3 regions of the Vibrio sp. J502 genome follow, and region 3 is predicted to be linked to each of the others. Evidence: predicted binding sites of a transcription regulator. Region 3 holds the regulator's gene; each other region holds the start of a gene.
The links. The regulator PurR, encoded in region 3, represses purine synthesis genes. The targets are predictions, from matches to a motif close to TNANGNAAACGTTTNCNTNA.
Positions count from the first base shown of each region.

Region 1: the regulator PurR is predicted to act here: its motif matches at 8,825-8,844, upstream of purM (phosphoribosylformylglycinamidine cyclo-ligase).
Region 2: the regulator PurR is predicted to act here: its motif matches at 7,120-7,139, upstream of purE (5-(carboxyamino)imidazole ribonucleotide mutase).

Region 1 covers NZ_CP104554.1:404,837-415,319, forward strand. The annotation lists gene N5E84_RS01960 (methyltransferase domain-containing protein) at 1-95, shown strand, start outside; gene rnhA (ribonuclease HI) at 80-547, opposite strand; gene dnaQ (DNA polymerase III subunit epsilon) at 604-1,347, shown strand; gene N5E84_RS01975 (TIGR03503 family protein) at 1,356-2,606, shown strand; gene fadE (acyl-CoA dehydrogenase FadE) at 2,700-5,144, opposite strand; gene lpcA (D-sedoheptulose 7-phosphate isomerase) at 5,492-6,067, shown strand; gene N5E84_RS01990 (class II glutamine amidotransferase) at 6,131-6,964, shown strand; gene purN (phosphoribosylglycinamide formyltransferase) at 7,076-7,717, opposite strand; gene purM (phosphoribosylformylglycinamidine cyclo-ligase) at 7,721-8,761, opposite strand; gene upp (uracil phosphoribosyltransferase) at 8,930-9,556, shown strand; gene rluF (23S rRNA pseudouridine(2604) synthase RluF) at 9,676-10,483, opposite strand, start outside.
Region 2 covers NZ_CP104554.1:2,739,290-2,749,772, reverse strand. The annotation lists gene rsmB (16S rRNA (cytosine(967)-C(5))-methyltransferase RsmB) at 1-353, opposite strand, end outside; gene fmt (methionyl-tRNA formyltransferase) at 413-1,360, opposite strand; gene def (peptide deformylase) at 1,377-1,886, opposite strand; gene N5E84_RS12800 (LysM peptidoglycan-binding domain-containing protein) at 2,027-3,157, shown strand; gene dprA (DNA-processing protein DprA) at 3,157-4,266, shown strand; gene N5E84_RS12790 (DUF494 family protein) at 4,269-4,745, shown strand; gene N5E84_RS12785 (type I DNA topoisomerase) at 4,773-5,345, shown strand; gene N5E84_RS12780 (5-(carboxyamino)imidazole ribonucleotide synthase) at 5,418-6,557, opposite strand; gene purE (5-(carboxyamino)imidazole ribonucleotide mutase) at 6,562-7,047, opposite strand; gene N5E84_RS12770 (L-threonylcarbamoyladenylate synthase) at 7,248-7,805, shown strand; gene hemF (oxygen-dependent coproporphyrinogen oxidase) at 7,826-8,740, shown strand; gene aroE (shikimate dehydrogenase) at 8,805-9,635, shown strand; gene N5E84_RS12755 (DUF1488 domain-containing protein) at 9,638-9,904, shown strand; gene N5E84_RS12750 (gamma carbonic anhydrase family protein) at 9,905-10,453, opposite strand.
Region 3 covers NZ_CP104554.1:1,453,623-1,464,105, forward strand. The annotation lists gene mukB (chromosome partition protein MukB) at 1-1,384, opposite strand, end outside; gene mukE (chromosome partition protein MukE) at 1,381-2,112, opposite strand; gene mukF (chromosome partition protein MukF) at 2,093-3,430, opposite strand; gene cmoM (tRNA uridine 5-oxyacetic acid(34) methyltransferase CmoM) at 3,433-4,224, opposite strand; gene elyC (envelope biogenesis factor ElyC) at 4,313-5,137, shown strand; gene torR (two-component system response regulator TorR) at 5,263-5,976, opposite strand; gene torD (molecular chaperone TorD) at 6,264-6,911, shown strand; gene purR (HTH-type transcriptional repressor PurR) at 7,181-8,188, shown strand; cyclic di-GMP riboswitch class I at 8,350-8,435, shown strand; gene N5E84_RS06830 (TfoX/Sxy family DNA transformation protein) at 8,550-9,137, shown strand; gene N5E84_RS06835 (TVP38/TMEM64 family protein) at 9,286-9,966, shown strand; gene N5E84_RS06840 (putative signal transducing protein) at 9,975-10,274, shown strand; gene N5E84_RS06845 (alpha/beta fold hydrolase) at 10,282-10,483, opposite strand, start outside.

The DNA of each region.
Region 1 (10,483 bases), 1.0 Mb from region 3:
GGCGTTTTAAACGGCGTCTTTCGCCAGTTAGCCTGAACTACCGTTTATCAACTCAGAACCAAGATAAGGCCTGTGACCCTTATTCGGATGCTTGATACCCAATATCGTCTTCGGTTGGGTTTTCTGCTGCATTGCGTGCTAATTCATCGCACATTTCATTTTCACGATGACCCGCATGGCCTTTCACCCAGCGCCAGTCAATGGTGTGGCGGGCGCTTTCTTTATCAAGTGCTTGCCATAAATCGGCATTCTTCACTGGTTTTTTATCCGATGTTTTCCAACCGCGTTTTTTCCAGTTGTGGATCCACTGAGTAATACCTTGACGAACGTATTGGCTGTCTGTGGTGAGAATAACATTACATGGCTCTTTCAGTGTTTGCAGTGCAACCACTGCCGCTAACATTTCCATTCGGTTGTTAGTGGTGAGTCGGTAGCCTTTGGCTAACGTTTTTTCGGTTTCTTTGTAACGAAGGACAACCCCATAACCACCCGGGCCAGGATTACCTAAGCAAGATCCATCAGTGAAAATTTCCACCTGTTTTGTCATGATTTGATACTATTAGGTTACGCACATTATTGGCATAGTCTGACATACATATCCTTATGAATACTAGCAGCAATTCCCAATCCCAACGTATCGTCGTTCTCGATACGGAAACCACGGGTATGAACCGTGAAGGCGGCCCTCACTATGAAGGACACCGCATTGTTGAAATCGGTGCCGTTGAAATTATCAACCGCAAGCTGACAGGCCGCCACTTCCATGTCTACCTGAAACCCGATCGTGAGATTCAGTTAGAAGCGATCGAGATCCACAGTATTACCGATGAGTTTTTGATGGACAAACCGCAATATCGCGATGTGCATCAAGAGTTTTTAGATTTCATCAAGGGAGCTGAGCTGGTGGCACACAACGCTCCCTTCGACGTCGGTTTTATGGATTACGAGTTTCGCAAGCTCGACGCTAAAATCGGTAAGACGGAGCAGTATTGCAAAGTGACCGATACGCTTGCTATGGCAAAGCGTATTTTCCCCGGCAAACGCAACAATTTGGATATACTTTGTGATCGTTATGGTATCGATAACTCACATCGTACCTTGCACGGTGCATTGCTCGATGCGGAGATATTAGCGGACGTTTATCTGCTGATGACTGGCGGGCAAACCTCGTTACAGTTCAGTGCCGGAACGCGCAGTGATGGCAGTGTGGGAGGAGAGTCAATAAAACGAGCTGTCGCAGGTCGGAAAAAGCTAAAGGTTTTGCAGGCTTGTGCCGATGAATTACAAGCACACCAAGAAAGATTGGATCTAGTCGAAAAGAGCGGAAGCTGTCTTTGGCGTCAGTAGGAGAAAATATGTTGAGGATAATGGTGGCTATTGCTGCGCTGATGTGGAGTATTGGCGTTTTTGCGGCAAATCCCTCCTCGATGTCGCTACTCGATAATCGTTTCCGTGTGGATCCAACCATTTCACAAATTACTTTTGTCGTGTATCGCGAAAAGTCATCTCAGCCAGTGGTGCTTGTGCGGCCAGATGGTAAGAAATATTACGCGTGGCGGTACGATGAGAATATGCGTTGGTATCAAGAGCCTACTATGGATATTATTTCAATTGATAAGCCAATGCCTGGCCCTTGGCAGGCTATAGGAAAGGTTTCGCCACAAAATAGCATTAAGCTAATCTCACACTTGCAATTGGATACAGATGTATTTCCTAGCCGTTTGTATCATGGTGAAGAATTAAAATTTACAGCTCGCTTAACCTCCGACGGTAAGCCTTTATTGTTGAGAGACTTTCTCGATAGAGTCAACTTAAAAGTGACTTTTACTAAGTTCGTTGAAAATGAAGAAGAACTGATCAAAGAGGCGCGTCCATTACCTGAGGTTATTGGTGAATTTGCTGATGATGGACGTGGTTTAGATGAACGCCCTGGTGATGGTGTATTTTCGGTTGCGTTACCTATCACTCCAGTGCCGGGTAAATACCGTGTTAGGATCACTTCTGGTAACGGTGTGTTTTTACGCGCTCAAGAGCAAGAAGTGTTAGTTTACCCTACGCCAGTGTCGACTACCTTTATCCAGTCCCGAGTAGATGGCGCGCCGCACCAAATTGTGTTTGCAGGTGAGTTAGGCATGGTTGAGCCCGGATCGATAGCGGCGCATGTTGAGCATGCCAATATTTATGATGATATTTTTGCTACTGAAGGACTATCCGGAAAAGAGTCACTCAAGCTTAATTTGGAAATTCCATACAAAGGGGATAACGGTAACTATCGTTGGTCTGGAAGGTTATATGCGACAGAACTCGCTAGCCAGCGCCCACTTTTTTTCCCACTTTCAGAGCGTACTTACAGCGTGGTGGATGATGTTAACATTGAGGAGACTCGCCGTTTGCAGATGGAAGAAGAGATTAAGCAGCGTAGGCTTGAACAGGAGCAACTGATTATTCAGATGAGAGAAGAGGCAACGAGTCGCAGTATTATGTTCATCGTGATTGGTAATATTGTTGCAATATTCATAGGTCTTCTAGCGTGGTTTGTGATGCGTAAGATTAAAGCGAAAAAGGCGTTGCAACCCGAATTACAGTTGAATATGCCGAAGAAATAACAAGGGATGTTGCCGAGCTGGCAACCTCTTGATTCAGTATTCCAGTCATAGAAAAGGGCGTTTAAAGCGCCCTTTGACATTCAAGAGATTGACTTACGCAACATCATTTATTGCCGGATATTGAGGCTTTGCGGCCAGTTCCTGTGGCGCAAAATCATCGACATTAATGGTATACAAACGATGAGCCTCAGCTTCCGTTAATAGCTGTGCTTCTTGTTCGGTTAGAATTTTTTGTTGTAAGCCAATGGCAGCCACTTCATCTAAACGCAAAAATGGACGGCGTTGATTGGTGATGCTGCACACTTTATCGAACAAAGGCTCTGCACGTAAAATGATGTCCAGTGCTTGTTCAATCTTACCCGCCGCATTATGCGCCGTTGGGGCGAGATATTGGTTGCGACCAATGCGTGAACGAGTTTCACTCGGTGTTTGCAGGATCTGCGCAACTTGGCTATCTAATTTATCGCTAGGTGCTTTGCGTACTCGACCAATCGGCATCAACAATATACGAAGTACCTTACCAATCGCTTTATTCGGGAAGTTGGCTAAGAATTCATCAATGGCGACTTCCGTCTGCTTCAAACTGTCTTGCAGACCCCAATGAACCAAAGGAAGATCCTCCACGGGACGACCATCATTTTCAAAACGCTTAAGTGTGGCTGAACTGAGGTAGAGTTGGCTCAAAATATCGCCAAGGCGTGCTGACAAACGCTCTTTACGTTTGAGAGAGCCTCCCAATACAGCCATCGAAATATCAGAAAGCAGTGCTAAGTTAGCGCTGTAACGGTTTAGTTGTTGATAGTAGCGTTTGGTTGCATCATTAGTCGGTGCAGATGAACCAAAACCATCGGTAACACCAAACCAAATACTGCGCACAAGATTACTCATGGTGAAGCTGACGTGACCTGCAAGAGCGGCGTCAAATTTCTCAACGGCATCAGAATCTTGTGAATAAGCGGCGTTCATTTCTTCTAAAACATAAGGATGACAACGGATAGCGCCTTGACCAAAGATGATCATTGAGCGAGTCAGAATATTGGCCCCTTCGACGGTTACGGCAATCGGTGCACCTTGGTAGCTGCGAGCTAAAAAGTTAGCAGGACCAATACAAATGCCTTTCCCGCCCACGATATCCATTGCATCAATAATGCTGCGTTGACCACGGTGGGTACAGTGGTATTTGACTATAGCGGAAATGACCGAGGGTTTTTCGCCCAGATCAATACCAGCTACGGTTAAATTGCTCGCCGCATCCATCACATAAGCGTTACCACCTAAACGTGCTAATGGCTCTTCGACACCTTCCATATGGCCAATTGGTTGCTTAAATTGACGACGAATCCGAGCGTAAGCTCCTGTTGCTAGCGCCGCAGTTTTAATTCCGCCCGTCGAGTTAGAAGGTAACGTAATGCCACGTCCAACCGATAAACACTCTACAAGCATACGCCAGCCTTGTCCTGCCATGCTTGGTCCGCCAATAATGAAATCAAGCGGCACAAATAAGTCGTTAGCACGTGTCGGACCATTTTGGAATGGAACGTTCAATGGCATGTGGCGATTGCCAATTTCAACTCCTTTTAAGTGGGTTGGGATGAGCGCACAAGTGATGCCAAGCTCTGTTTTATCCCCAAGTAAGCCGTCAGGATCGCGCAGTTTGAATGCTAGGCCTAATACGGTTGCAACCGGGGCGAGTGTGATATAGCGCTTGTTCCACGTTAGGCGCATCCCTAACACTTCTTTTCCTTCCCATTTCCCTTTACATACCACGCCAAAATCAGGAATTGAACCTGCATCGGAGCCCGCTTCTGGGCTGGTTAATGCAAAGCAGGGAATCTCTTTACCTTCCGCTAAACGTGGCAGGTAATGGTTTTTCTGATCTTCAGTACCATAATGTTGTAAAAGTTCGCCTGGGCCTAAAGAGTTCGGTACACCAACGGTGGATGAAAGCACTCCAGATACACCCGTTAGCTTTTGTAGCACAATGGATTGTGCATAAGCTGAAAACTCCAAGCCGCCGTATTGTTTTTTAATGATCATGGCGAAGAATTTATGATCTTTTAAATATTGCCAAACCTCAGGAGGTAAGTCGGCTAATTCATGCGTAACTTGATAATCGCTAACCATGGCACACACTTCGTTGACTGGTCCATCAATAAAGGCTTGCTCTTGTGCACTTAATGTCGGCGCTGCAATTTTGTGTAGTTTGCTCCAGTTCGGTTTGCCTTTAAACAGTTCAGCTTCCCACCAAACGGTTCCTGCATCTAATGCCTCTTTTTCGGTTTGTGACATTGCAGGCAGCACTTTTTTGAACAGTGTTAATGCTTTTTCGCTAATCACGCTTTGACGGATAGAGGGAACGGCTAATAAAGCGATAGCCGCTAAATACAGCAACCATCCAATCACCCCGGTGTAATCCAGCAGGGTAAGAACCACCATGGTTACCGTTAGCGCAACTAATGCGCTAAAAAGTGACATTCTGTGGTAGAGGCACACACCGAACACGGTGAGAAAACCAAGTATAGAGAGCAAGATGTCCATAATTTCATTCCTTTGAGACTGTATTCACGCCATTGCGGCTGATTTTTCTCAGTGCATTGGGAAGTGTTGTTAGTCGTCTCGTTTGTGTAAGTGGTCTAACCAGTGTTAAGTGTAATCAAATTATTAACGAAATGTAAAACCTTGTATTGTTCAAAAAGTGATCCATGTAGGGCAAAACCTCAAAATAAACAACCCATAGAGGGCTTTCTGGAGTGGGAAGCGGGAGAAAACAACAATTCTTGAAGTCGAACTATCGACAGAAAGGATGGTTTGGGTAAACTCAAGCCTGTTACTGGCTCTTGATTGATGGAGCCTATCGGTAAACAGATTAAAAAGAGAATATATCTATGTACCAGGATTTAATTAAAAGTGAATTGACCGAAGCGGCTGACGTGCTAAACAAATTTCTTAATGATGAGCATAACATCGCTCAAATTGAGGCCGCCGCAAAACTGATTGCCGACTCATTTAAGCAAGGCGGAAAAGTGCTCTCTTGCGGTAATGGCGGTTCCCACTGTGATGCAATGCACTTTGCTGAAGAGCTAACGGGGCGCTATCGCGAGAATCGTCCGGGTTATCCTGGTATTGCTATTTCAGATCCAAGCCATTTGTCTTGCGTTAGCAATGATTTTGGTTACGATTTTGTATTCTCTCGCTATGTGGAAGCGGTGGGTTCAAAAGGCGATGTCCTGTTTGGCCTATCGACTTCTGGTAATTCGGGGAACATTTTGAAAGCGATTGAAGCGGCCCAAGCTAAAGGGATAAAGACCATTGCACTGACCGGTAAAGATGGTGGGAAAATGGCGGGTTTAGCGGATATCGAGATTCGTGTCCCGCACTTCGGCTACGCGGATCGTATCCAAGAAATCCATATCAAGATCATCCACATCGTTATCCAACTGATTGAAAAAGAGATGGCGTAAGAAGTTCAACGCCGTTCTTTTCTTTTAATGTGTTTGTGGTTGCAAAAGGGAGTGCATTAAACCATGTGTGAATTGCTTGGTATGAGTGCCAATGTGCCGACTGATATTTGCTTTAGTTTTACTGGGTTGATTCAGCGTGGCGGCAACACGGGGCCGCATCGTGATGGTTGGGGAATCACTTTCTATGAAGGGAAGGGGTTTCGCACCTTTAAAGATCCTAACCCTAGCTTTCAGTCAAAAATTGCAGAGCTTGTGCAGAGTTACCCTATAAAAAGTCGGGCAGTGGTTAGCCATATTCGTCAAGCAAATCGCGGTGGGGTGAATTTGGAAAATACTCACCCATTCACTCGAGAATTGTGGGGGAGATATTGGACGTTTGCTCACAATGGGCAATTGGCGGATCACCATCAGCTAGAAACTGGGCGCTATCGCCCTGTTGGTGAAACGGATAGCGAGCAAGCTTTCTGTTGGTTGTTAAAGCAGTTAGAAGCGCGTTATCCTGAACCGCCTCAAGATATGCTCAGCATGTTTCAATTCGTTGCGAAGTGTTGCGATCAACTGAAGCAGCAAGGTGTGTTTAATATGCTACTTTCTGATGGTGAGTTTGTGGTGACCTATTGCACGAATCATCTGTACTGGATTACTCGACGTGCCCCCTTTGGTAAAGCGAGCCTGCTTGATGAAGATGTCGAGATTAACTTCCAAGAAGAAACAACGCCTGATGATGTTGTGTCTGTGATTGCGACTCAGCCACTGACGGGAAATGAAACTTGGCAACGAATGAAGCCAGGCGAATATGCGATTTTCCATTATGGCGAATACGTTGATGGCAATGCGCAGTCCTTAGCTGACATTCCCTTTGCCGCGGCAAAGCCAAGCTGCCAAGCACCCATTTAAGTTTTTTATTCTTAAGCTTGTTCTATTTACTGCGGTTTGAATCGTATTTGAGATGACAATAAAAAAGGTTGCTGTTGAGGCAACCTTTTTCGCACTATTCAGAGATACGATTTATTCATCGAAAGCATAACCATGCATGCCAAGTAATTGGCCATCTAAATAGGCTTTACCTTCACGCATTTCCAAGCGTCCTTCAACGAACCATTGTGCCACTAGTGGGTAAATTCGATACTCTTGAGCTTGAACACGTTGAGTCAAAATATCAACGGTATCTTCATCAAAAATAGGCACTTTTGCTTGTAGAATGACTGGGCCACCATCAAGTTGTTCAGTCACAAAATGCACACTGGTGCCATGCTCTTCATCACCCGCGTGAATCGCGCGTTGGTAGGTATTCAACCCAGGATATTTAGGAAGTAAAGAAGGATGAATATTGAGCATCCGTCCTAAATAGTGACGCACAAACTCACCACTCAGAATACGCATGTAGCCAGCAAGAATGATTAAGTCAGGCGCGTATTGGTCAATTTTCTCCATCAATACCGTATCAAACGCATCTCGCGTGTCAAAGGCATTTGGGTCAATATGCACCGCCGCCGCACCTGCTTTTTTAGCTCGTTCTAAGCCATAAGCAGTTGCTTTGTTTGAAAAAACAGCCGTTACTTTGCCATCTTTAATTTTCGTTTCACACGCATCAAGGATAGCCTGTAAGTTGGTGCCATTTCCTGAAACTAAAACAACAATACTTTTCATCAGTTATTTGATCTCTACTTGCTCTTCATCGAGTTGAGCTTCAGCAATATGACCGATAACCCACGCATTTTCGCCTTCCGCTTGCAGTAATTGAACCGCCGCTTGTGCTTGATCCATTGGAAGTGCAACAATCAGTCCGACACCACAGTTAAATGTGCGGTACATTTCGTGAGTGGTTACATTCCCTTTTTCTTGCAGCCATTGGAAAATAATTGGCCATTCCCAGCTATTGCCGTCAATCACCGCTTTCGTCCCTTGCGGAAGAACACGAGGAATGTTTTCCCAGAAACCACCGCCAGTAATGTGTGAAATGGCGTGAATATCGTGCTCGGCGATCATTTTAAGCGCTGATTTGATGTAAATTTTGGTTGGTGTCAGTAAGTGCTCACCAATCGTTTTGCCAGCCAAGTCTTCATTTTTGTCGGCACCTGATACTTCGAGGATCTTGCGAACTAATGAATAGCCGTTTGAGTGGGGGCCGCTAGAGCCAACCGCAATCAGAGCATCACCTGCTGCTACTTTTGAGCCATCGATGATCTCTTCTTTTTCAACCACACCGACACAAAAGCCAGCGACATCGTAATCTTCACCTTCGTACATACCCGGCATTTCAGCGGTTTCACCACCGATCAAAGCGCAACCTGCTTGCACACAACCATCGGCAATACCCGACACCACATCAGCAGCAGTATCTACATCCAATTTGCCCGTGGCGTAGTAGTCCAAAAAGAAAAGCGGTTCAGCACCTTGAACAATCAAATCGTTAACACACATTGCAACCAAGTCAATGCCAATGGTGTCGTGCTTATTCATATCCAATGCGAGGCGAAGTTTTGTGCCAACTCCATCGGTGCCAGAGACTAAAACAGGATGTTTATATTTGGTTGGTAGCTCGCAAAGCGCGCCAAAACCACCAATGCCACCCATAACTTCAGGGCGACGAGTGCGTTTGACGGCGCCTTTAATTCGTTCAACAAGTGCATTGCCTGCATCAATATCTACGCCAGCATCTTTGTAACTAAGAGAAGTGTTATTACCGCTCACGGGGAAGTCCTCGGTCATAAGTTGGATATGAAAACGGCGCTATTCTAACAGGGCTTAAAACAAAAAGGAAAACGTTTGCGTCAGTTTTTTTGTTTATAATTGGCACTGAAATTAGCATAAAAAGTGTGTACAATTCGAAGGTTTGTTTAAATGTCGTCGGAGATGAAAATGAAAGTTGTTGAAGTTAAACACCCTCTAGTTAAGCATAAACTTGGGTTAATGAGGGAAGGGGATATCAGCACTAAGCGTTTTCGTGAGTTAGCTACAGAAGTGGGTAGCCTACTAACTTATGAAGCAACCTCAGACTTTGAAACAGAAAAAGTGACGATTGAAGGCTGGAATGGCCCAGTTGAAATTGATCAAGTCAAAGGTAAAAAAGTAACGGTAGTACCTATTTTGCGTGCTGGTCTTGGCATGATGGACGGCGTTTTGGAGCACATTCCAAGTGCGCGGATTAGTGTTGTTGGCATCTATCGTGATGAAGAAACGCTTGAGCCTGTCCCTTATTTCAACAAACTCGCTTCTAATATTGAGGAGCGAATTGCGCTTGTGGTTGACCCAATGCTGGCAACTGGCGGTTCCATGATTGCGACGATCGATTTGCTCAAGGAGCGCGGCTGTAACCAATTTAAAATTCTCGTTTTAGTTGCAGCGCCTGAAGGCATCGCGGCGTTAGAAAAAGCACACCCTGATGTTGAGCTCTATACGGCGGCAATTGATGAGAAATTGAATGATAAAGGTTATATCGTTCCTGGTCTTGGCGATGCTGGTGATAAGATTTTTGGTACGAAATAAGCGTTAATTTTATACTGTCTTAAAGGAGAAACGAAAGTTTCTCCTTTTTTATAGTTGCTTCAGTGATGCGTCATTACGGTCATTTTATTGCTCAACAGAATTAACGCATTGTTCGATGATTATTTTTTAAGACTTAACGTACTGCTTTTTCTGTGGCTATTAGCTGGCGCACCTTGTGATGAATTTGTGGGTCGGCGCGGTGCTCTTTTTGTATTTGGAGCATGGCGAAACTCATCGGCATTGCGTCCTTGGAACGTTTTTGGCTTTTGATTTCTGCGTGCCGTCGAGGTTTGATTTTGCTCACGACTATCATACAGTTTTGCATCGGTAGCTTTGCGAATACGCTTACCCGTCACATCAAGCTTGGACGCGCCTTCCGTACCGCAAGAACTCTCACACATTGCTAATATTTCAGCGACTTCCTCGTCGCTTAAATAACGCCATTCACCATTCGGGATACCGTCTAGGCTGATGTTCATAATACGAACTCGGCGTAGTTTAAACACTTCGTAACCTAAGGCCTCACACATACGACGAATTTGACGGTTTAACCCTTGTGTTAACACAATTCTAAAGGAGAACTTCGTTTCTTGGGTTACTTTGCAAGGCAGTGTCACCGTATCAAGAATTTCCACGCCAGAGGCCATCTTATGTAAAAATTCGTCGGTGATGGGTCTATCTACTCGGACGACGTACTCTTTTTCATGGTTATTACCAGCACGTAATATCTTATTGACTATGTCACCATCGTTAGTCAGAAAGATCAGTCCATCAGATGGTTTGTCTAATCGACCTATCGGGAAAATACGTTTGTGGTGGCCAATAAAATCAACAATGTTACCTGGAATATCGCGCTCTGTTGTGCAGGTGATTCCAGTCGGTTTGTTAAGGGCAATGTATATCGGTTTTTCTTTTGATTTTAATGGA
Region 2 (10,483 bases), 1.3 Mb from region 3:
AATACGGCGTTGATTAGCCCACCTAAATTTTCACCGCGCAATGTTTTGGTGCCTTCAACCGTCTCGGCTACTGCGGCGTGAGCGGGAATGCGCATAAAGCTCAATTGGTAGATACCAACTAAAATAAGATGGTGAAAAACCCGCTTTTTCCCTTTCAGTGGGTTGTCCATTAGCTCATTGGCAATTGATTCCAAACGAGGCAAATAACGCAAAGCCCCGTAGCAGATCTCTTGCAACAGAGCGTGGTCTCTTGGGCGGATGGTTTTTTGCGCCGCAGGAAGTGCGTGAGAAAGTGAGTGGCCTTTATCAACCACTTGAAACAACACGTTAGCCGCAGCTGCGCGAACATTCATAGAAGTACCGACTTTAAATAAATGAAAATCAATGGGGGCATCTCTGCCCTCGTTAAGGTTTAGCTAAGTTGTGTGCCGACTTCAAACCAGCTTGCGCGCGAATTGAGAATATCTTGCACTGACATCGCTTTTTTGCCGGGCACTTGCAACTGCTCAAGCACCAGTAAGCCGTTGCCGGTTGCCACATAAATACCCGATTTATCGGCTTGAACAATCGTGCCTGCAGGGTGGTCGCTGGTTTGTGCTTCAACGCGACTTTGCCACACTTTAATGCTGTTCTCAGCCACATAAAAATGGCTCATTGGCCATGGATTAAAAGCACGCACGCAGCGTTCAATAAAAGCGGCATCCGCTGACCAATCGATTTTGGCTTCTTCTTTGCTAAGTTTTTGTGCGTAGTTAGCCAATGTATCATCTTGTTGAGTGGCAATCGCTTTGCCACTGGCGATATCGGCGATGCATTCTACCAACGCTTGTGGGCCTAACTCGGCCAGTTTGTCATACATAGAAGCGCTGGTGTCTGTTGCCTCAATCGGCAGCTTAGCAATTTTGAGCATATCGCCCGTATCTAGGCCGACATCCATTTGCATGATGGTTACACCCGTTTCACTGTCTCCCGCCCAGATCGAGCGTTGGATCGGTGCGGCACCACGCCACCGTGGCAGAATGGAACCGTGTACGTTAATACAGCCAAGCCTTGGCATATCAAGTACGGCCTTTGGTAGCAGTAATCCGTAGGCGACTACTACCATTAAATCTGCGTTGAGATCGGCGAGCGCTTGCTTGGCTTCGTCGCTCTTAAAGTTCGCTGGCTGATACACAGCAATATTGTGCTCAACGGCCATCTGTTTCACTGGGCTGGCGGTCAGTTTTTTACCGCGCCCTGCCGGGCTATCGGGCTTAGTGTACACCGCGATAACCTCATGCTCCGAAGACAACAACGCCGCCAAATGACGGGCGGCGAAGTCCGGAGTACCTGCAAACACAATGCGTAATGATTGGCTCAAGGTAACCTCACTTAAGTTAGTTTTTTTCGTTATAGCGTTTGATTTTCTCTAGCTTATCTCTAATACGCTTACGCTTTAATGGCGAAAGGTAATCAACAAACAGTTTGCCTTGTAAGTGATCAAGCTCGTGTTGAACACAAATGGCTAAAAGGTCATCCGCTTCAAATGAGAATTCGTTGCCATCACGATCTAACGCTTTGACTGTGACTTCTGCTGCGCGAGGAACAAGGGCGCGTGAGCCCGGGACCGACAGACAGCCTTCTTCAATGCCATCTTCACCGCGTTTCTCTAAAATTTCAGGGTTAATCAGAACCATTGGCTGGTCGCGATTCTCTGAAATATCGATCACAACGATGCGTTGGTGAATATCGACTTGCGTTGCGGCAAGGCCGATACCGTCCTCGTCGTACATAGTCTCAATCATGTCATCGACGATTTTTTGGATCTCAGGTGTCACTTTCTCTACCGGTTTTGCCACGGTACGAAGACGATCATCTGGGAATGTTAATACTTGTAATACAGACATATACACTCGAAATATTGAACTGTGCCGAAACAGCTTAAAGCTTGTTGGCTCAATTCTAGACATTTTATGACCCAAATGACAGCATCCAAATGTTAATAATCTGATTCATCCTTACTTATTTCGGCCAAGGAACAGAGGTCATGTCACGATTTATTCGTTATTTAGTGTGTGTGTTTTTACCGTTGTCATTGGTCGTTAATGCGTTGGCGGCGGAGGATATGGCGCTCACCGTCAAAGCAAATGCCCCGCAGACATACACGGTCGTCAAAGGAGATACCTTGTGGGATATTTCTGCGCTCTATCTTGATAACCCGTGGTTGTGGCCACGTTTATGGCAAATTAACCCAGAGATCGATAACCCGCATTTGATTTATCCCGGCGATAAGCTGACCTTAGTCTGGCGTAACGGACAGCCGGTGTTGAGTTTAAAACCTATGGTCAAGTTGAGTCCGAAAGTGCGTATGCTTGAGAAAAAAGCGGTTCCGACGGTGCAAGAGGGATTAGTGTTGCCGTATCTGCATACGGATCGCTTACTGGATAAGCAAACATTACAAGAGAGCCAGCGTGTGCTCGGTGCCAGCGACGGTAAACAATACCTGACGGCGCAAGATACGCTCTACATAAGCGGGCAACAGACTCACCCCAAATGGGGTATTTATCGTGAAATCGCTGAGTTTTCTCGTCATGATGCTGCCGCGAAAAATAAAACTATGGTTGCTTTGCGTTTGATTGCTTCTGGTGAATTGGTCTCCGCCGATGAGGCTTTTAGCGGGCTAACCATCACCGCACAGCAACAAGAGATAAGAGTCAATGATATTGCCCTACCTGAAGTGGGCGTCGAAACCTTAACGCTTTCAACCACTTTTTTCCCATCGCCATCGCTACTACAAGCTGAAACGCACATCCTCGGATCGTTGGAGGGTAGTGAGTATTCGGCGCAGAATCAGGTAGTTGTGATCGATAAAGGCCTTGCAGATCAACTGCGTCAAGGGACGATGTTTGATTTGATTCAAGCTGGTTCTAAAGTGTCTGGAAAAAAAGGACAGCACCAACAGAACCTTGATGAAACCCTGCAATTACCAAGCAGCTTGGTGGGCAGTTTGATGGTCATTCGACCTTATGAACATTTTAGCTTAGCTTTGATTACCGATAGCCGCGTGCCGATTGGTAAAAGTGTCATCGCGGTTTCGCCGCTCAAACCAGAGCTAACAATCGAGCCAAATGAACAAGCCGATATGGACTCGGTGGTTAAGGATGATACCGCAAGCTGATGGAGCAGAACGAATTAGCGGCGTGGCTAGCATTCAGCTTTGTGCCCAAATTGGGTGGCAAGAAACTTTCTCGCCTTGCTAGCGTCGCTTCTCTTGCTCATTTAATTGACTATTCCGAGCAGGAGTTAGCCGCGTTGGGTCTAGTTCAAGAGCAAATCCGTTATCTGCGCGAGACGGCCCCTCAAGAAGTTGAAGAATGCCTAAGTTGGCAGCAAGCTCATGAGTCTCATTACATCCTTACTCCATTTTGCGATGGTTACCCTTCTTTACTAAAAGAAATTGCTACCGTACCTCCGGTTTTATTTGTCAAAGGACGAATAACAGCACTCTCTGATCCGCAAATGGCGATCGTCGGCAGTCGTAATGCGAGCCCTGATGGCCAACGAGTTGCTCATCAGTTTGCGCGAGAATTTGTGCAACAGGGCTTGGTAGTCACCAGTGGTTTGGCATTAGGTATTGATGGACATGCTCATGACGGTGCGTTGCAAGCGGGTGGTGAGACGATTGCCGTGCTCGGTTCGGGCCTTGAATCTATTTACCCAGCGCGGCATAAAAAATTAGCGCAACGGGTGATGGAAAGCGGAGCATTAGTCTCGGAATTTCGCCCCAAAGCCAAACCAAGGCCGGATAACTTTCCGCGGCGCAATCGCATTATCAGCGGGTTAGCGGTTGGTGTTTTAGTGGTGGAAGCGGCGGAGAAAAGTGGCTCGTTGATCACGGCGCGTTATGCGGCTGAGCAAGGGCGAGATGTGTTTGTTATTCCGGGCTCAATTGCCAACCCAAATTGCCACGGTAGTAATCAACTTATTCGTTGTGGGGCGTGCTTGGTGCAAAACAGTGAACAAGTATTGTCCGAAATTGGCACCTTAGTGGATTGGTCATTGCGTCAAAAGTCGCCTCAACCGGATTTATTTTCAGCTCAGAGCGATCAGCAATTGCCATTTGCTGAACTGTTAGCTAACGTAGGAGTAGAGGCTACGCCTGTTGATATTCTTGCGAGCAGGACCGATACACCTGTCCATGAAGTCATGATGCAGCTTTTAGAGCTTGAGCTTTCAGGTTATGTTGTTGCCGTTTCTGGCGGCTATATTCGTAAAGGGAAGGGTTAGCTATGATGATGGATATATTGATGTATCTATTTGAAACCTACGTCCATAGCGATGTAGATTTGCAAGTCGATCAAGATGAGCTTGAAGATGAATTGCTTCGAGCCGGTTTTCACCAGAAAGATATCTATAAGGCCTTGAATTGGTTAGAAGAGCTTGCAGCATTGCAACAAAGCGATGCTCATTCAGCGATGGCAACCAGTGCTGCGACTTCGATGCGGATGTTCACAGCACAAGAGATGGACAGGCTGGATCTTGAAAGCCGAGGTTTTTTATTGTTCCTTGAACAAGTGAAAGTATTAACCCCTGAAATTCGTGAAATGGTGATTGATCGAGTGATGGGTTTAGAAACCAATGAATTTGAATTGGATGACTTGAAGTGGATCATTTTGATGGTGCTATTTAATGTTCCGGGAAATGAAAATGCTTACACGCTTATGGAAGAGCTGCTATACACCAAAGATCAAGGTATTTTGCATTGATTGCAGCCGTTCGTTTAGTTGAGCATTATGAGTCGTAAAACTGAGTCCCCCCTTTTTTCTGCGCATGGACAAGCGCTGCAGCATGAGCCTTGTCCGCAATGTGGTGGCCAATTACAGCTTCGTCAGGGTAAGCATGGGCTGTTTTTAGGCTGTAACCATTATCCCAATTGTGACTATATTAAGCCGCTGCAGCAAAATGATGGTCATATCGTTAAGGAGTTGGGTGTGCCATGCCCAGAGTGTGGCCATGAATTAGTGTTACGCCAAGGTCGTTATGGCATGTTTATCGGGTGTAGCCATTATCCGCATTGCCACCATATCCAAGATACAGATTCCCCTGCAGACAATGTCCCTCAGTCAAAACAGCTTTGTCCTGAATGTTTGAAAGGCCATTTAGTGGAGCGAAAAACGCGCCATGGTAAAACTTTTAATGCTTGCGATAATTACCCTAAATGCAAGTTTGCCCTCAATCAGCAACCTGTTGCTGTTAAATGCGAAAAATGTGGGTTTGGATTATTGATAGAGAAAAAACTCGCCAGTGGTATCAAGCTGCAATGTGCTGATCGAAAATGTGGTCATATTCAATCCGCCACAGAGTAAAGCGACGGCATATGAAAATGGCACATTGAACGTGCCATTTTTTATCCGTATTTATCGTCAATTAGGTTTATTTTAGAGAGTCGGCTTGAGCGCTTGAACAAAATGGTGCAAGGCTGGATACGTTGTCGCATCAAGCACTTCAGCCAAGCGACAGAGCGTTCGTTGCAACTGCGCGTTGTAATCTGCACTGACATTAATATGGCCCATTTTTCGCCCAGCACGTTTCTCTTTGCCATACCAATGAATGTGGCAACCTTCAATCGCCATAACGGCTTCTGGTAAATTGTCCTCACCCAAAATATTAATCATCGCGGTTGGGCGAAGTAACTTCGTGCTGCCTAAAGGTAAGCCACATACTGCGCGAAGGTGATTCTCAAATTGACAGGTTTCTGCGCCTTGCTGTGTCCAGTGACCAGAGTTATGGACTCGTGGTGCAATTTCATTCACCAACAATGTTCCCTGCACATCAAAAAACTCGAGCGCTAGCACACCGACATAATTGAGACGAGCGGCAACCGAGGTAAACATCGACAGTGCTTGCTCTTGCAAGGCTGGGTCATCTATCGCCGTTGATAAACTTAGTACACCGTTAATGTGCACATTTTCTGCCAGCGGGTAAACCGCGATGCTGCCATCTTTGGCACGCGCGCCGACTAAGGAGACTTCACGATCAAAGGGGACAAACTGCTCTGCCACTATCGCTTGAGTCGGAGTTGCTTGGATACAGGCTTCCATTTCTGGCCAAATGAGCTCTGCTTGTGAAGCTTCTTTTAAACGCCATTGCCCCTTTCCGTCATAGCCACCCAGTGCACTTTTTAGAACTATAGGCAGGCCGATGTTAGTTATCGCGGCATCTAAATCTTCACGAGTATTAATCACAAAGTATTGGGCATTTTTTGCGTTGGCTTCATCGAGTAGCGCTTTTTCAAGACGGCGATCGCCTCCGGCTTTAATGGCTTCGACGCTAGGAAGAAACTTACCACTTTGCTCACAAACAGTGAGAATTTCATGGGGAATATGCTCAAATTCAGCGGTAATGACATCCGCTTGTTTGATCGCATTGTCTAAACCATGACCAGTGATGTGTAATGTCAAAGGATGGACGATGTTACCGCTGCCCACATCAAAAGCGGAGATTTGAATGTTCAGAGGAGCGCCAGCCAGCGCCATCATGCGTGCCAGTTGCCCAGAGCCCAAGACTAAAACGTGCATAGTATCAATCCTCTGCAGGGTTAGGGTGGCTCAACACCGCTTCAGTTTGTGCTAAACGAAATGCTTCCACTTTTGCCATGACGGCCTCATCACTGGTGCCGATGATTTGCGCGGCAAGCAGCCCAGCATTGGCCGCACCTGCTTCTCCAATAGCTAAAGTGCCCACCGCAATCCCTTTTGGCATTTGCACAATCGAGAGTAAAGAGTCCATCCCTTTGAGTGCCTTTGACTGAACGGGAACGCCAAGTACCGGCAAGCTAGTAAACGCTGCCGTCATGCCCGGCAGGTGTGCGGCTCCGCCTGCGCCAGCTATGATGACTTTAAGGCCGCGTTCTCTTGCGCTGGTGGCGTAATCGGCAAGAAGTTGAGGTGTGCGGTGAGCAGAGACAACTTTGGTTTCGTATGCCACACCAAATTGATCCAACATGTCAGCAGCTAGCTTCATTGTGGGCCAATCGGATTTTGAACCCATGATAATTCCGACTTTCATCTCAAACTCCTTAATACTTCTAAAAATGGGGTGATCGGGATAATTTGAGCGCATTATACGAGTATTTTTTCCTTAGGAAAACGTTTGCGTCAGCTTAATTGTGCAATTGATACATTTTATAAACAAATAGCTTTAGCCAGTTTTCAACGAAGTTTGTACACTTAGCCGCACTGTATTAAAGAAACCGATGGACAGTTTTTGTGAATAACTTTGAACACACTTTGCAGGCTCTACGTGACGGTGAAGTAATTGCCTACCCAACGGAAGGCGTGTTTGGGGTTGGGTGTGACCCAGATAACCCGCAAGCCATTCAGAAGCTCTTAGCGCTCAAGCAGCGTCCTGTGGAAAAGGGGTTGATTTTAATTGCGGCCTCTTACGAACAATTGCTTCCTTATATTGATGAGAGCCAGTTGACATCAGAGCAGATCGCACGAGTACATGCCACCTGGCCTGGCCCTGTGACATGGATAATGCCGACCAGTGATAAAGTCTCTACTTGGGTGAGTGGGCAATTTGATTCAATAGCCGTACGTGTGACAGATCATCCTTTAGTGCAAAAGCTATGCAATGCGTTTGGAAAACCATTAACCTCGACCAGTGCGAATTTAAGTGGTCTTGCACCTTGCCTGACAACGGAAGAAGTTGAATCGCAACTGGGTGAGCAACTGGTTGCGATTTTAGATGGTCAAACCGGTGGTCGAAATAAGCCCAGTGAAATTCGTGACGCGAAAACCTCACAAGTATTAAGACAGGGTTAACCCTGCTAAGGAAGTAAGCGATGCCAACCATTGATAAGCAAGCCGTCAAACAATTTTTGCTTGAGCTGCAAGATTCCATTTGCCAGCAACTTGAACAAGCGGATGGCCAAGCACTGTTTGAAGAAGATGCATGGCATCGCGAACCGAGTGAGCGTTTGGGAGGCGGTGGGCGAACTCGAGTGATGAAAGAAGGCCGTGTTTTTGAACAAGGCGGCGTGAATTTCTCACATGTGCAAGGGCAGCAAATGCCCGCTTCAGCGACCGCGCATCGCCCTGAATTAGCTGGGCGTCATTTTGAGGCGATGGGGGTTTCTTTGGTGATGCATCCAAACAATCCCTATGTTCCGACTTCTCATGCCAATGTTCGTTTCTTCATCGCTGAAAAAGAAGGCGAAGATCCTATCTGGTGGTTTGGCGGAGGATTTGACTTAACGCCTTTCTATCCGTTTGAAGAAGATGCTCAATCATGGCATGCCACAGCGAAAGCCCTGTGTGTTCCTTTTGGTGAAAAAGTGTATGCCGAACATAAATCGTGGTGCGATGAGTATTTCTTCCTCCCTCATCGCAATGAAACGCGCGGTATTGGTGGCCTATTTTTCGATGATTTAAACGCTTGGGGATTTGAGCGCTGTTTTGCTTATATGCAAGCTGTCGGTAAAGGATACACCGCTGCGTATTTGCCGATTGTTGAACGTCGTCAAGCGATGGAGTACGGTGACAGAGAGCGCCAGTTTCAACTTTATCGCCGTGGTCGCTATGTAGAGTTCAACTTAGTGTATGATCGCGGCACATTGTTTGGTTTGCAAAGTGGCGGTCGAACGGAATCGATTTTAATGTCGATGCCGCCATTAGCTCGTTGGCAATATCGTTATCAAGCGGAAGAGGGCAGCGCAGAAGCGAAATTAAACACCTTCTTGCTGCCGAGGGAGTGGTGACCGCGGTACATTTTCAATGATAGGGGTGCCGAGGTGGTCCTGTTAATTATCGAGAGGCAAGGATATGGCTCATCACATTGATCAATATGCAGTATTTGGTAATCCAATCGGACACAGTAAATCGCCGATGATCCACACACTTTTTGCACGGCAAACCAGTCAGGAAATGCACTATACCGCTCAACTCGCGGCTCTAGATGGCTTTAAACAAGCGGCTGAAACCTTTTTTGCCTCCGGTGGTCGAGGGTGCAATATTACCGTGCCTTTTAAAGAAGAAGCGTATCAGTTTGCGGATCGATTAACCGAGCGAGCTCAACTTGCAGGCGCGGTCAATACACTGAAAAAATTAGATGATGGCGAAATCATCGGTGATAACACTGATGGTGAAGGGCTGGTTCAAGATCTGCTTCAGTACCAAGTGCCACTACGAGACGCTTCCATTTTAGTGATTGGTGCTGGCGGCGCGGCGCGCGGCGTGATTAAGCCCTTACTCGATCAGCACCCTACAAGTATCGTGATTACCAACCGCACCTTTGCAAAAGCCGAGCAGCTCGCCACGCTTTTTAGTCCCTTTGGCGCGGTAAAAGCAATCGCGTTGGAAGAGATTAATCAACATTTTGACCTCATCATTAACTCGACCTCGGCTAGTTTAGATGGTGAATTGCCAAATATCGCTCCGACGATCTTCAGTAAGAGCAGTGTGGCCTATGACATGATGTATGGCAAAGGATTAACAACATTCAATCAGTGGGCATTAAGTCATCATTGCGCTCATGCTTATGATGGTTTGGGGATGTTGGTTGGGCAAGCTGCGGAGAGCTTTATGCTATGGCGCGGACTCAGGCCGGGTTCTCGACAAATATTGAGAGAACTGAGAAAAAATCTAGAAGGCTAATCATGAACCAAGCGATTTTATTTCCTGACCGACAAACGTGGCACTCGGCAAGCCAAAGCGTACTTTTTCCTGCTCAACACGCGGGAGCTCTGCTCGAATGTACGGTACACAAGTCAGTACTGAGCCATCTGTCTGGTGAAATGATTACTAACGGTGAGCAAGCTATTCAAGTTTTTGAACAATGGCGATTTGACCTTGAAGAGCTTGCTGAAAGCTTGATTGAAGATGAAGCGTTCAATTTAGATGGACAAATAGAGATTAAAGCTTAGTTAATGGCTTTCTTTGACACTCGTAAGATAGTCATTTTTGTTCTGCACATAGTTGTCGGAAGATTTAAGCAAAAAAGCTCGCTCTTTATCTGTTAGCGGGCGGATCTGTTTCACTGGGGATCCTACATAAAGATAGCCGCTGGCCAATACCTTGTTTGGTGGCACTAAACTGCCAGCTCCAACCATCACCTCCGATTCAACGACTACGCCATCGAGCACAATTGCTCCCATGCCAATTAAGACTCGATCATGGATTACGCAACCATGCAGCATCACTTTATGGCCAATTGTGACGTCATCGCCAATAATAAGTGGAAAACCATCCGGGTTTTCGGTGTTTTTATGAGTCACGTGCAGTACGCTGCCATCTTGAATGTTGCTACGTTGGCCAATGTGAATATGGTTTACATCGCCTCTGGCTGCAACCAATGGCCATATGCTGGAATCATCGCCTAAAACAATATCGCCAACCAACACCGAGCTACTATCTATATAGACGCGCTGTCCGATTTGTGGGGATATTCCTTTATAACTACGAATTGATGACATGCTCGTCTCCTTTAATAACTGACGCCATAA
Region 3 (10,483 bases):
TTAACGCTAATAAGGTGGTGGTGTTAGCGTCTTGCTGATGCTTGAGATCAGAAACCTGCGCTTGGGCACGTTCTGGTGTTAACTGATCATCATTTAGCAACTGTTTGGCTTTATCGAGCGCCTGTACGGCTTGTTGATATTGCAATGCTCGCGTTTGTTGAACATCTAATGCTTGTTGGTAATCGGCCAATTGACTCTTTAAGCTATCGACCTCATCTTCAGAGATAATCGCTTGCTCTTCAGCCATCATGACGCGCTCTTGCGCCTCTTCCACCACCATCATCTGCTCTTCAAGGCGAATAGTGAGCTCTTGCAAATCCTCTTGATAGCGTTCAATTTTCTCTTGCTGACGCAGTGCGTTTTGCACCAGTTGCAAGTGATCAGAAGCGGCTTGGTGATCTTGCTCTAAGGTAGATTCTTGCTCTAACAGCAGTTCAAGCTCTTCTTGAACTTGATTGAGTAATCGATTTTGCTCAATCAATGTATGGCGAGAGCCGAATAACTCGTTACGCAACGCGAGCGTTTGCTCTAGCTTATTGTGGCGATCGTTGGCGTGACGCATGTAATCAGCGGCCACGTAATTTGTCGATTCGGTAATCAGGTGCTTGAAGAGATCACGATCCGCTTGCGTGGTTTTGATCGCTTCTAACGTCATGCGGTTTTCACGTAACGCCGATTCCATATCTTGGAATGCTTTCTTCACACCACCATTTTGTGGCAACAGATAATCACGCAACGAGCGAGTAATGGCACTGGAAATACCGCCGTATAAAGAAGCCTCAATCAAGCGATAGAATTTTGAACGGTCACTACTGTTACGCAGTTTTTTTGGCACCACGCCAAATTCAAACATCTGCGCGTGATAATCGACAATGGAGCTAAACGCTTTAAAATGCGCCCCTTCAATTTTCGCGACAATCTCTTTCACTTCATTGAGTTGACGCACGCGCGCGTGGTTGTCTGAGACGTTTTCAATCAGCACATCGGTTGGTTTAACATGGCTTGGCAAGCCTTGAATCACAAACGGTTTGATATCCACTTTTTTATCGCGCCCCGCCACCTGTTGTAGCTTAACGCCAAACAGTAAACGCTGTTTGCGTGAATTCACTACATCCAACGCGGCGTAACATGCGCCCGCTTGCAGTTTACCGTATAAGCCTTTATCGCGAGACGCTTGTGAGCTGCCCGCTTCGGTGGTGTTTCTAAAATGGAGCAAACTTTGATCTGGGATCAAGGTGGTGATAAATGCCGCCATGGTGGTCGATTTGCCCGCACCGTTACCGCCTGACAAGGTGGTAACTAATCCATCAATATCAAAAGTACGAGCAAAAAAGCCGTTCCAATTGATCATGGTTAGCGATTGATATTTACCTCTCTCAATCATGCTTCACCTTCCCATTCTGTTTGCTCGTTAACATTTTGTTCTTCAATCTCGTCTTCGTTATCCAGCAAGCTGCCTTGATTCGGCTCTTGGGCGTGGACAACCGCTTCACCATCGCGAATCAAACGCAGTTGTGCTTCACGCATGTCGTCACCAATACGCACATCGGCACCAAAACGAAATACGGCTTCGCTAATGCGGAATTTATTGGTATCACCTAAATGGATGATCATCCCCAAACGACGTAAACGACGCAGTGAGGTACGCACTTTTTCAAACAGCTTTTCTTTGTCTAAGTCTGAACCGCTGGCTCGGTTGGTGACGAGCTTCATCAGTTTTTTTTCATCGGCCAGAGACAGTAGCTCTTCGTACAATTCTTGATTAGTAAAGATGCCTTCGTGCGCAAGGCGTTCAGGACTCAAATAAAGAAAACAGAGCACTTTGCCGACCAGCATATCCAACTCAGACAGCACGCTACGATTGATTAAAGCAGTAGAGCGAGGACGCAGGTAAAAAAAGCCTTCCGGCGCTTTGACTAATTCGGTGTTATAGCGTTGGTAAAACAGCGCTAAATCGGGCTCAAAATCCAATAAAAAGGTGTGATTATCCAAATCATCACTAGAAACATGACGCCCAGCTCGAAGCTGGCTATCTAGCGCAGGAAATAAAGGATTTGAAATCGCTTTAGCCAGATTTTCTGGCATGTATTCATTAATATCTGTCGATGACATTTGCTTGTACCTTTGCACCAAAATCGTTGATCGCTTGCCAGTCAGGTTGGATGGCTTGGTAATCTTGCTCTGAGTAGCCAAGCCTCACCGCTTGATCAACAATAATTCGGGCTAAATCAAAATGATGTGTATGGGGATGAGTGGCGAGGTAGTCTCTCAGTACTCGTCCTAAATCAATTGGCATCCCTTGATCTTTATGACCTTTGAGCATGCTGCCGATACGCAAGGAGAGCTCATCATTGACTTGCTGGAACTCTTCGTACTCCACTTCTGGAGGCACTTGCCCCATCACCTCATCATCTCTTAACACGAGAGCTTCATCACGCAGGTCGGTTAAACGCTCAGCATCGGCATAAGTGAGATACCAAGGCGCGTCAAAATAGTCGCTGAGTGATTGACGTAAACGCTGGCTAAACGCTCGGTTTTGGTCCATATCAATGGCGGTACGAATGAATTTATGGACATGGCGGTCGTAGCCAATCCAGAGATCGATCGCCTGTTGTCCCCAACTGGTGATGCGATCAAGTTTCATCTGTAATCCAAACAGGATTTCTTCAATAAATTCGAGTTCGGCTTCGCCATAAACCAATTCTTGAATATCCAAAATTTGCGTTTGCAGCTCATCCCCCGCCGCTTGTAAAGTGTCTTGCAGTTCACGCAGCGTTGAAGAGGTTTCAGACAATAACGATTCACAGTTGTTGATCGCTTCACGCCAATCTTTATTCAGCAATTCTGCGATTTGCAGTTTGACCGATTGCTGCTGCTCGTCCATCACACGTTGGTTTAAATCGATACGATCAAAAATTTCCCCTACCGAGTATTTTAATACGCCGTAGACGTTCTTTTTCCAATGCCCGGGAGTACCACCTTTATTCGCAGCTTCAATCGCCTTGGTCATTTCATCGGCGACCATAGAAAGCTGAATTGAGAGCTTCAGCTTGGAAAACTCTCTATGGCGGACGTAGTAGTCCGTAATGCCAATAGCCAACGGTGACAAACGGTAAATGCTAACGCCATCAGTCATCTCGCTGGTGAAGCGGCTCATTAAGCGCTGTTTTACCAACTCATTGATCGCATTATTGGCACGAAACGCGGAGGCTTCACCGGTTTCTTCAAATAAGCGAGTTACGATGGCAAACGCATCGTGTAACTCACCTTCACCTAATTCTTCATCAAACCTTTCGTTACTCAATACTGCGATGGCAATAAGGAACGCCAGTCGTTCTGTCGTCAGGTTCAATGAGAAATCATGCTGCTTTACCCAACCAACCAATTCATCAATAGGTTGCTGTGCAGCGTTCTGAGTCATCTCACTCATTGTTATTCCTGCTCTATTTTCTTTTTCGCCCATACATGAATGTATCGACCTAGCGAGAGGTACGGCTCTTGTCTACATAATTGTTGTTCGAGTGCCAGTACATCTTCATATTGGTAGTCACCCATATTTTTCACATTCCCAATATAGTCACTGAATGATCGGATGCCCGATTTTCCACAAATCTCAAATCCTGATTCTTCGATCCATTGATACACTTCTTCAGGTTTTAGCCCTTGCTGAGGCTGGAGCTTAAACCGCTTGCGATGTGGCATGCCCTCCAATACATGGGGAATGTTGCCACAGACAACGTTTTTGTACACCAAGCCATGATGGTTATAGAACATGATTGATGCCATACCACCTGGCCTAACTTGCTCTAACAAATTCTGCAATGCGGGTTTTGGTTCGGCTAACCATTCCATCACCGCGTGAAACAACAACACATCCACTGGCGCACTAAGGTGCGATTGGATGGATTGCACGGGGGAATGTACCAACCGATACTGCTCAAGCAGACCATTTTTGCGGATCTCTTGTTCCGCAAGTTGAAGCATTTCCGAGGATAAATCACACAGCGTGATTTGGTGTCCCAGCTTGGCTATTTTTTGTGACATTTGTGCCAAACCGCCGCCAGCATCAAGCACTTGCAAAGGTTTTGGGTGGTTGCTCAACAAAGCGAGCAGTTGCTCAAGATCTTGCCAAACAATGACTTGACGAATTTCACCTTTGTCAGAGCCGTATATGTTTTTTGCAAATTTGTGGGCAATATCGTCGAAATTCCGGTCTTCAGTCACAGTGGCTTGAGTTATGATAGCGAATCGTGCTGCTATTCTGTCATAGGAATGGCAGGAATAAAGGGGCTTTGTTCCTTTTTATTATCAAGTGGTGTTTTTTCGGACTATTTTGTATATGTTTGAGCTGAAAAAAGTTATTTCCTCATTATTAATGCCTCTTCCGGCAATGCTAATCCTCGGTTTTGTCGGATTAATGCTCATAATGTTCACCGTCAGACGTAAGACTGGCTGTATGTTTGTCCTCTTCTCTTTAGTGGGGATATTTCTTATCTCTTTCCAACCCTTTGCAACGCGCATGCTAATGCCTTTGGAAAGACAATACTCGGCTTTTCTCCCCGTTGATGGCACCATCGATTATGTGATGGTTTTAGGCAGCGGCCACGTAGTGGATGACCAAATACCACCGACCTCGGAACTCAGCCGCACTGCGTTGGTACGCCTAAACGAAGGCATACGTGTCATGCGTATGTACCCCGGCTCAAAGTTGATTTTATCAGGCTACTCTGGCGGGTCGGAATTTAGCCATGCGCGCATGCTAGCCGTGGTGGCACTCGCGCTTGGAGTGAATAAATCCGATATTATTTTGCTAGAAACAGCTAAAGATACTTGGGAAGAAGCACGACAAGCCGCCGCCTTTGTTCAACAGCGTAGGCTGGTTTTGGTAACGTCAGCCAGTCATATGGAAAGAGCGTTAAAAGAGTTTAATTCTGCAGGTATTGACCCAATACCTGCGCCAACCAATTTCTTAGCGCAAACGAATATTGAGCAACCTTGGGAAAAATACGCTCCTCGAGCGCGTTATTTAGAACAAACCGAGCGTTACTGGTATGAAACGTTAGGGCTGCTGTGGCAAGACTTACGTGATTGGGCCTCCGGGCATGGCGATACAGAATTGGACATCAATAGCAATTAGCAATTGTATTCAACCCAAAACGGAGCCACTTATGTGCTCCGTTTTTCTTGATAATCGCGGCTACAAAAAATCATGGGAATAAAAAGGCACGGCCCAACGCCAATTTTACACACGCGACCACTCAGCTAATCACCAGCGAACATATAACCTTCACCGTGCACAGTCACAAAGATTTGCGGATTCTTGGGATCAAACTCCATCTTCGCCCTCATGCGTCGAATCAGTACATCAATCGTTCGATCGTTAGGTGCATCCACACGATGGCTGATCATATTTAAAATACGTTCACGGCTAAGGACTTGATTCGGATATGACGACAAGGCAACTAATAGCTCATATTCCGCTTTGGTCAGTTTTACGGGCTCACCATTACGGCTCAGCGCTCGGCGCTGGATATCAAAGGTCCACTCGCTAAAGCGCACTAAATTCGTATTGTGAGATACACCGCTCTCTTCGTTCAGTTTGTTTTTTGCGGTCGAGATCCGCCACAGCAAGTTTTTCACTCTCACCAGCAACTCGCGCAATTCAAAAGGTTTCGTTACGTAATCATCGGCCCCCATTTCAAGACCAACAATCTTATCAATGCTATCCGTGCGCCCTGTCACTAATATGATGCCAATATCAGATTGGCTGCGTAGCTCACGCGTTAACATTAAACCATCTTCACCGGGTAAATTAATGTCTAGCATAATCAGATCTATCGCGCTGTTTTTCAAAGCATCTCTCATCTGAGTACCGCTTTCCACTTGCGTTACCATATAACCTTCGCTTTGAAAGTATCCAGCTAGCTTGCTGCGAGTGACTGCATCATCTTCAACTACTAATACGTGATAGCTCATTTACACCACTTTACTCTATAGAAATGTTCAAACCTCGGCTCGAGATTCTGTACAAAGCCATTCTATTCATAAATAGTCATAATTCTAGTCGTATCACTTTTAAAATTAAGAAAGATGAGAGTTTATTGATTCAAAACAACCTTCCAGACATCCATTAACTTAATGAAAAAATCACTCATATTTTTTCATTTTCTTAGCGACTGCTATTCATTTTTATTAGTTACACTTAGATCAATTACTTTTTAAAAACGATTTTCGCAAAACCACCCCCTTGGAGAGCCAATACCATGCAAGACATCAAAGCTTTTAATGAACAGCGTGCCGAGATTTATTGGTGGCTTTCGAGCTTATTTGTGAAAGAACTTTCGGAGCATGAATTAGAGCAATACTATACGCCCGCTATTCGCACATTTCTTTCAGGATTAGCAGAAAACGCGACACTTAAACCTGCCATTGATAAATTAGTTGATGCACTGAACCGATTGCAAGACAAAGAAGACGCACAGCTTGAGCTCGCAGCCGATTTCTGTGATCTTTTTTTAAAATCCAATAAGGAGTCCGCGCTACCCTATGCCTCAATTTACATTGGAAAATCAAGGTTGCTCAATGACGAACCAGCCAGAGCAATGTCGGATTTGATGGCAGCCCATCACATTGCAGTCAACGATACACTCAACGAACCCGCCGACCACATTGCGATTGAACTGGATTTCTTAGGTAACTTGATCATTCGCTCCAATGAGCTTGAACAAGAGACACACCTTGAACAAGCCTTTACACAGCAGTGTGATTTTATTGAACAACATTTGCTCTCTTGGATCCCACAATTCCATCTTCGCTGCCAACAGATTGATCAATTTGGTTTTTACGGTGCCGCAAGCGAATTGTTGGTCGCGTTTCTTCACTTAGACCGCGACTATTTATCAAACCAGTGAGATAACCTGGTTAATACCAATTACTAAATCGGTCAATTGTGACTGTTGACTGATTTATTCGGTGGATTTTTCGTTGCTTGATGGACATTTGCGGACTAGAATCTTGACCGCAAACGATAAAAAATGAATTTAAGATGCAACCGCTGATTAGAGGCGGTTTTTGTGTTTTTACTACTTTCAGGCTTCAATATGACACTGGTAGGCCTAATACCGCTGAATTGCTCTTCGTGACTATCACTTTCAGCAGTTATCGACAGGACAGAGAATTTATGGCTACGATTAAAGACGTTGCACGCTTAGCGGGCGTATCAACCACCACGGTATCGCATGTAATCAATAAAACTCGCTTTGTGGCTGAAGCAACCCAAGAACGAGTGATGGAAGCGGTATCAGAGCTTAACTATGCACCAAGTGCAGTCGCTCGCAGCTTAAAATGCAACACCACCCGTACCATTGGTATGTTAGTGACCCAATCGACAAACTTATTTTTTTCTGAGGTTATCGATGGTGTTGAAAGCTACTGCTACCGCCAAGGCTACACACTTATTTTGTGCAATACCGGCGGTATTTACGAGAAGCAACGCGACTACATCCGCATGCTAGCGGAAAAACGTGTCGATGGTATGTTGGTCATGTGCTCGGACCTCACCCAAGAACTGCTTGAGATGCTTGATCGTCATTCAGACATTCCGAAAGTTATCATGGACTGGGGCCCTGAAAGTTCTCAAGCCGATAAAATTATTGATAACTCAGAGGAAGGCGGATATCTCGCGACCAAATACCTTATTGATCATGGACATACTGACATTGCTTGCTTAAGTGGACACTTCGAAAAAGCGGCGTGCCAAGAGCGAATTCAAGGGTTTAAGCGTGCGCTTGCCGAAGCAGGCCTTAAAGCGCATGACGATTGGATTTTAGAAGGTAATTTCGAATGTGATACGGCGGTTCTCGCCGCCGACAAGATCGCCGCCATGGACAAGCGCCCAACGGCTGTTTTTTGCTTTAACGATACAATGGCTCTCGGTTTAATGAGTCGCTTGCAACAAAAAGGCATCCGTATTCCTGATGACATGTCTGTTATTGGTTATGACAATATTGAACTTGCTGAATATTTCTCGCCACCGTTAACCACGGTTCACCAGCCAAAACGACGAGTAGGGAAAAACGCCTTTGAAATCCTATTGGAACGCATTAAAGACAAAGAGCATGAACGTCGTGTGTTTGAGATGCATCCCGAGATTGTTGAACGCAACACAGTAAAAAACATAACGAAATAGTGTCATTATTTAAAGCAAGCGACAAATGTCAATTTTAGGGATTTTCCTATATTCGAGACAGAACGCCGTATTAAATAATAGTAAATTTGGAATGAGCATCACGCAAATAATAAATAAACGTGATGCTCATCCAAAAATTTATATATTCTTACTATTAGAAGTCACGCACAGGGCAAACCATTTGAAAAGATGGGACGCAAAGCCTCCGGCCTAAACCGACTATTCGGTAGGTAGCGGGGTTGCCGATGGCAAATATGCAAACGTTAAGTTTACCCCTTACTGACACTCTTTCTGCATAAGTTTGCTAATCTCTCGGACCTGATTTTGGTGGCGTTTTTCCCATACACCGAGAATTTACAGCATGGATAAACCAGTACTTAAAGATTCAATGCGACTCTTCGAACAACTTGGACGCGTTAAGTCTCGTTCAATGTTTGGCGGCTTCGGCATTTTTGTCGATGACACCATGTTTGCTTTGGTCGTAAACGATAAACTTCATATTCGCGCAGACGATCTATCAACCTCTCGCTTTAAAGAGCAAGGCTATGAGCCCTATATCTATAAAAAACGTGGGTTCCCTGTCGTCACAAAATACTTCGCATTACCTGACAATTGTTGGGAAAACCCTTCGCTTATTTTACGAGATGCTGCTGTCGCACTCGAAATCGCCAAACAAGAACGAGAAGTTCAAGCCCAAACGAAGCCAGAACGCCTAAAAGATCTCCCGAACCTTCGACTCGCCACCGAACGTATGCTTAAGAAAGCAGGGATAGAATCTGTAACGGATTTGCATACAAAGGGGGCTTTGGAAGCCTATAAAGCGATTCAGCAAACCCATTCTTCTTCAATCAGTCTTGAATTGCTATGGGCCCTTGAAGGTGCGATTGAAGGCAAGCATTGGTCGGTTATCCCACAATCTCGACGCGATGAATTAGCTAAAAGCCTTTAACCTCCGAGTAAATAAATATCTCGATTAAATAATCAAATACGCTCGTATCACCATGCGGGCGTTTTTTTCATCCCGTTTTGAAATATAAATTCGACTTCCTCTGTCTTCTTCACTATATCTAGTAAAATATGTCGTTTTGAGGAATACCATGAATAAAAAACTTCTCTTAGGCTTGGCTTTATTTGCCTTTATTGTCTTTTTGATTGTAAATTTTGGCCACTATCTAACGTTAGATAATGCCAAAGCACAGCAAATGCTATTAAACGAATACATTAGCCAAAACGAGATCGGCGCTGCTTTGATCTATTTTTCACTCTATATTGTGCTCACCGCTTTCTCTATCCCAGGAGCGGCGGTCGTCACGTTACTGGGTGCTGCGCTGTTTGGTTTTTGGACTAGCTTACTGCTTGTCTCCTTTGCCAGCACCATAGGCGCAACTATCGCCTTTTTGAGTAGCCGTTTCTTACTGCGTGAATGGATTCAAACAAAATTTGGTCAAAAGCTGCAAACGATTAATCAAGGCGTTGCAAAAGATGGGGCATTTTATCTATTCTCACTGCGCTTAATTCCGGTTTTCCCTTTTTTCTTGATTAATTTATTGATGGGCCTAACACCCATATCAACCGCTCGCTTTTACCTGATTAGCCAACTCGGTATGCTGCCCGGCACTGCCGTTTATCTGAATGCTGGTACTCAACTAGCTGAAATTGAAAGCTTATCCGGTATTGTATCTCCTTCGGTTTTGCTTTCATTTGCTCTATTAGGTCTTTTTCCTATTCTCACCAAGTGGATTATGGCCAGATTGAACAAAAACCCAACATCCGCCTGAAGTGAATAATGATGAAAATTTGTGTTTCAAACCACCCGATAGAGGCATATATAGTTTGTCAGTATTTACAGCAATTCAATATTCGCTGTGAAGTGAGAGGCGATAACTTATACGGCTTAGGTGGAGAGCTCCCTTTTTCAGAAGAAACCTTGCCCTATATATGGCTGTTGGATGAAGCTCAAATCGCCGAGGCTCAAGCACAATTATTGGCCTATCAGATAGAAGAGATAAACGAAGAACCTAACTGGGTTTGTGGACAGTGCAACGAGGAAAATGGGCCGCAGCCTGCTGGTACTGCGGTTGTTTAGATTCAGACTAACGAGTCTGATGCTGGCGGATGAACTCAATTGAGTGGTGGTTAAACATCTCAGATTGTTCAACATTACACACGTGGCCGCAATCTGGGATTTCTAATAACACACTTTGTCTATGCATTGCCACCATGTCTTTAACGGGTTGAATGAACATATAGTCTCTCTCTCCCATAAGATAAAGAGTGGGAATTGGCAGCTCTTTC